Pontimicrobium sp. SW4: one gene and its partner. The protein of the gene in region 2 interacts with the protein of the main gene of each other region in a pairwise test. Links are inferred from orthologs where the notes say so. Each region holds a gene or a part of one and is shown on either strand. Other genes may lie near its edges.

What was found.
Region 1: the proteins of ABGB03_RS06855 (region 2) and recJ interact in binary tests that used the Escherichia coli proteins (3 or more experiments, as listed by UniProt). The link is inferred for Pontimicrobium sp. SW4 from one-to-one orthologs.

Annotation. Positions count from the first base shown.
Region 1 is NZ_CP157199.1:3,160,324-3,163,326, reverse strand. The notes cover bases 51-2,974. They hold recJ (single-stranded-DNA-specific exonuclease RecJ), read right to left. Parts: upstream 2,397-2,974; coding sequence 705-2,396; downstream 51-704. Other genes in these bases: ABGB03_RS14525 (OsmC family protein), read right to left, coding at 2,408-2,830; ABGB03_RS14535 (MFS transporter), read right to left, coding at 51-703. Also shown: more of ABGB03_RS14535, read right to left, coding at 1-50; ABGB03_RS14520 (carboxymuconolactone decarboxylase family protein), read left to right, coding at 2,987-3,003. UniProt on the Escherichia coli protein: Single-stranded-DNA-specific exonuclease.
Region 2 is NZ_CP157199.1:1,443,558-1,446,672, reverse strand. What follows is about bases 9-3,044. They hold ABGB03_RS06855 (DNA topoisomerase 3), read right to left. Parts: upstream 2,649-3,044; coding sequence 369-2,648; downstream 9-368. Other genes in these bases: ABGB03_RS06850 (CocE/NonD family hydrolase), read left to right, coding at 2,825-3,044; ABGB03_RS06860 (short-chain dehydrogenase), read right to left, coding at 9-304. Outside these bases: more of ABGB03_RS06860, read right to left, coding at 1-8; more of ABGB03_RS06850, read left to right, coding at 3,045-3,115.

The DNA of each region.
Region 1 (3,003 bases), 1.7 Mb from region 2 along the record:
TTAACGCGCCTAAAATAACTTTATCGTTAAACACAAAACGAAGACCCGCCTTTAAACTTTCTTTCACTGATTCAGTAGCGCCTTTATTTAAAATAGGTTTTTGAGCTATTAAAAAGACAAGCAATAATGCCAGCATTACTAATAAGAATATAATACCAAGCGTGTAGTTTACACCTATCCATGCAATTAAAAACCCCCCACATAAAGCACCAAAAACAGTAGCGCCTTTCCATGTACTACTACTCCATGTTGCTGCATTAGGATATATGTTTTTAGGAACAAGTAGTGCAATAAGTGAAAAAATAGTTGGACCGAAGAAAGCCCTCAAAACACCACCAAAAAATACTAATCCATAAATTCCGTATAAAATTGTATTAGTTTCCCATGAGGATTCTATATGGGTTGACGTTAGCCAAAATAATCCAAAACTTATTAAAGAAAATAGAGCAATACAAAGTGCGAATAGATTTCGCTTTTCCTTTTTATCAACAATATGTCCTGCAAATGGTGCAAGGAAAAAAGCAGGTAAAAATTCACAAAGACCAATAATTCCAAGCGAAAGTGGGTTCTTCGTCATAGCATATACTTGCCATTCAATAACTATAAATTGCATAGACCACCCAAAAATCAATGCAAAACGTACTAATAAAAAAATGTTGAATTCTTTAATTCTTAATGCTGCGTAAGGGTCGTTTTTTTTCATATTAAGATTTAATATCTCTCAACTTTAATTGAAGTGACGTTCTTCCTTGCCAATGATTTTCATCAATAGAATACACCGCTTTAAATACTTTCCTATCTTTAATCAAGCTCAACTTATCTCCTAAACCAAACCCAATACAAACAAACTTTTCTTTTCCAGATTGTGTCACAGTGATTCGTAAATGTTTATCGTCTTCACCAACACACTTACCATAACCTGTATCTCTTAAATTATTAGTCAAAAAAATTGGCGTCATATTTCCTGGTCCAAAAGGCGCTAGTTGACGTATTATGCGCATTAATTTATCATTTATCTGAGGTAAATCTATTTGCATATCCACTTTTATCTCTGGAGTCAATAAAGATGTATCTATAGTTTTTGATACCTCATCTTCAAAAGCCTGTTTAAAAGCTTCATAGTTTTCTTCTTTAAGTGTTAATCCTGCTGCATATTTATGACCTCCAAACTGTTCAATGTGTTCACTACAAGCTTCTAATGCGTTATATACATCGAATCCAGAAACCGAACGTGCTGAAGCCGCCAACTTATCTCCACTTTTAGTAAATACCAACGTTGGTCTGTAATAGGTTTCTGTTAGTCTAGAGGCTACAATACCTATGACACCTTTGTGCCAACTATCTTGATAAACCACTGTTGTACAACGTTCTTGTTCATTATGACTTTCAATTTGCTGAAGTGCTTCTTCTGTGATTCTCTTGTCTGCTTCTCGTCTGTCTGTGTTAAAATCTTCAATCTCAGCCGCATATTCTTCAGCCAATTTTATATCCATTTCGGTTAATAATGTCACTGCATAATTACCATGTTTCATACGTCCCGCTGCATTAATTCTAGGCGCTACAATAAAAACAACATCAGTAATAGTAAGTTCCTCTTTTTTAACTTGACTAATTATTGCTTTTATCCCAGGTCGCGGGTTGGCATTAATGACTTGCAATCCGAAATATGCTAATACTCTATTTTCGCCAGTAATTGGGACAATATCAGCTCCAATTGCAGTAGCAACCAAATCTAAGTATTCGGTTAAATCTTCAACACTTTTATTTTCTTTTGAAGCTAAAGCTTGTATAAGTTTAAAACCAACACCACAACCACAAAGCTCTTTATAAGGATATTCACAATCATCTCGCTTTGGGTCTAAAACTGCAATTGCATTAGGAAGTTCATTTCCTGGTCTGTGGTGATCACAAATAATAAAGTCGATACCCTTTTCTTTAGCATAGGCAACTTTATCAATCGCTTTTACACCACAATCTAAAGCGATAATGAGTGAAAAGTCATTGTCCTGAGCGAAATCTATTCCTTTAATTGAAACACCGTAACCTTCATCATATCTATCAGGAATATAAGTAGCTACATTGTCCGTTCTTGTTTTTAAATAGGAAGACATTAAAGCTACCGAAGAGGTGCCATCAACATCGTAATCGCCAAACACTAAAATGTTCTCATTCTTAAAAAACGCAGTTTCAATGCGCTCAACAGCTTTATCCATATCTTTCATCAAGAATGGATTGTATAAATCACTTAAACTTGGTCTGAAAAAGGTTTTAGCTGCTTCATACGTTTCAATTCCTCGTTGTAATAACAATGTTGCAACAACATCATCAACTTGAAGAGCTTCTTTTAATAGAGCTACTTTTGTAGCTTCTGATTTTGGCTTAAGCGTCCAGCGCATTAATAACTAAATTATTTATTATGGTAATGTATTTCGGTATCTAGCTTAGCAAACTGACGAAACATTTCCATAACGCCACAGTACTTATCAACTGAAAGATCAACTGCTTTTTTTATTTTCTTTTTATTTAAATCTTTTCCATAAAAATGATAATCCAATTTCACCTTATGATAATACTTTGGGTGTTCCTCAGTTAATTCACCAGTTACATCCATTTTAAACTCATAATCAGTTACTTTCATCTTATCAAGTACAGATATTACATCCAATCCTGTACATCCAGCTAAAGCTGATAACATTAAAGATTTTGGAGCTAATCCCTTACGCTTATCTACTCCTTCAACTTTATCATCAATCAAAAAGGTGTTTCCGCTCATGTTCCCAGATTCAAAGGTTACTCCTCCTTTCCACTCTGTGGTAATTTTATTTATCATATTCAAAGATTTTTCGTTTCTTGTGTAAACAAATATTTTATTAATTCTGACACAAAGAACATCCACAAAATAAATTTTACTATCGTACTATTTTAGTAGAATGGATGTTTCTTGTTAGTTCAAAAATACTATTAAAAAACTAAAAAATATAGCAATATGCCATTAGTAACACC
Region 2 (3,115 bases):
TAGGATTTGGTAATTTTTTAGACCAAGCAATAAAAATTTCAGGAGGAATAAGTCCTAACATGGATTCAGAAAGAAAAAATACTGTCAAAACACTAGTAGTACGAAAGGTTTCGGTAATAGTGGTTAAAGCGGTATTAATGTCAATAACAAAATAATGAATACCAAGAAGGATACCAATAAAAACTACAACAGGAATAATTGATTTTTTAAGACTGAGCCCAATAAACCTATAAAATCCAGTGTATGTATAATACTGATGCAGTAACCTTAACCTGTTTTTTTTTGTTTTTGTACTAGAATTCATGCAATTTTAATGGAAAACAAAAATAACACAACCATATTACAATGCAATGCATTTTAGCTAAATTTTAGGACTTGTTTTTTGTTAAAATTTCGTAGACCATTTTCTTAGTAATAGTTTGTCCATCAGCAATTTTTTTGACATCTGAGAATAGAAACTTAAAACCGCAACCATTATTATAATTGCTGCAACCATAAGCTGTTTTTCCTTTTATGATTGTTCCAATTCTGCATTTTGGGCAATTAATTGTTTTTGGAATTTTCTGTTCAAGTACTAGTTCAAATGCATCATTAAATCTAATCAACCCTTCAACTTTTTGTTCATTGACTTTAAATCCTTTTAGATTTACTGTCGACTCTTTTTCTAGTAATCTTAAATATTGCTTCTCTGATATTTTTTTGCTTTTAAAAGTAAATGGAAGCACAAAGCGACATCCCGATTTATAAGCACTACAACCATATGCAGTAGCACCTTTAATAAGTACTCCTTGTTTACACTTCGGACATTGCTTTCCTATTAAACCTGATGGTTTGTTAGGTTTTTTACTAGGTTTGGTAATTGTAGTATTTTCATGAGATATATTAGCTTTAGTAGTTTCACTTCTAACTTCATAAACCAAATCGTCAACCATTTGCTTCATGTTTTTAATAAATTGATTAGCACTATAAGTACCTTGTTCAATTTGTTTTAATTGTTTTTCCCATTGACCAGTTAATTCTGCAGACTTTAATAATTCGTTTTGAATAATATCAATGAGTTGAATCCCAGTTGTAGTTGGTAATATTTGCTTTTTATTACGCTTTATATAATTGCGTTTAAATAGCGTTTCAATAATATTTGCCCTAGTAGATGGACGGCCAATACCATTTTCTTTCATTAAATCACGCATTTCGTCATCGTCAACTTGTTTCCCTGCTGTTTCCATAGCACGAAGGAGCGAAGCTTCTGTAAACTGATTGGGTGGTTTAGTTTGTTTTTCAAGAAAGGAAGGTTCATGTGGGCCCTTTTCTCCTTTAACAAAAGAGGGTAATGTGCTATCACTATTTGAATCATTTAACGTAGCTGAAGTTTCAAAAACAACTCGCCAACCTTTAGATACAATTTCTTTTCCAGTAGTTTTAAAAGAAACGTTTTCGGCGTTTCCTATAACGGTAGTATTAGCAACTTGACAATCATTATAAAAAACTGCAATAAAGCGTTTAACTATAATATCATATACTTTTTGTTGATTCTGCTGTAAATTAATTTGAATTCCAGTAGGTATAATTGCATGATGATCGGTTACTTTTTTGTCATTAAAAACTTTAGTGGATTTTTTTATTTTTTTTCCTAAAAGCGGCTGTGTTAATATACTATAATTAGTTAAGTTTTTTAATATTCCTGTGACTTTTGGATATATATCATTTGGTAGAAAAGTCGTGTCAACTCTTGGATAAGTCACTACTTTTTGTTCATAGAGTTTTTGCGCAATTTTCAGAGTATCATCTGCCGAAAAACCAAACTTAGTATTGCAATACACTTGCAATCCTGTTAAGTCAAATAATTTTGGAGCATACTCTTTTCCTTTTTTCTTAGTAATGGATACAATTTCAAAGTCACTCTCTTTTACTTTATTAGCGAGAGCTTCACCATCTTCTTTATTTAGAAAGCGTCCTTCTTCATAACTAAACAATGTGTTTCTATAAAGTGTTTGTAGTTCCCAATAAGGTTGAGGCATAAAGTTTTCAATACTCTTATATCTTTCAACAATCATCGCCAAGGTTGGTGTTTGTACACGCCCAATAGATAGTACTTGTTTATAACCACCATGCTTAAGCGTATATAATCTTGTCGCATTCATTCCTAAAAGCCAATCACCAATAGCCCTAGAAAACCCTGCATAATATAGATTATCGTAATTACTAGCTGGTTTTAAATTTTCAAACCCTTCCTTAATAGCTTCGGTTGTTAATGACGAAATCCATAAACGCTTTACTTTTCCTTTATAATTTGAAAGTGACATCACCCAACGCTGTATAAGCTCTCCTTCTTGACCAGCATCACCGCAGTTTATTATTTCTTCGGCTTTATCAAATAAATCTTTTACAATGTTAAACTGTTTTTTGATTCCTGAATTATCTACAGTTTTCACATTAAACTTTTCGGGAAGCATAGGTAGATTATTCAAATCCCAACGTTTCCAATACGATTTGTAATCATTAGGCTCAAATAAGGTACACAAATGTCCAAAGGTGTAAGTTACTGCATATCCATTACCTTCATAATGACCATCACGTTTTGTATTTGCACCTAGAACAATAGCAATTTCGCGTGCAACACTTGGTTTTTCGGCAATACAGACTTTCACAAATAGTTTAATTTTATAAGAGTTGCAAAGTAAAAAAAATGAATTTAATTTTGTTTTAATCCTCATAATTAAATATTTCATTTCTTTTAAAATTGTTAAAAGTTAAAACAAGCTTTAATCTATTACTACAATTTCCTACCTTTAAGTCAATTATTTAACCAACCAATATTTATATAATGAAAAAGCGAGCGATTACTCTTTTCAGTGCTCTTGCTTGTTTCCTTGTAAGCTTTTCTGCATTACAGGCACAGCAAGATATTTTAGAAAAACTTAATGAAATAGCCATTGTAGACCAAAAGGTCATGATGCCAATGCGTGATGGTATTAGATTGGCCACTGATATTTATCGACCAAAAGGAGATGGAAAATACCCAGTAATTTTTTCCAGAACTCCATATAATTTTAATTCCTGGGGAGATGGAGAAGAACGTACACGCAATTATCAACGTGCATACGAGTATATTAAA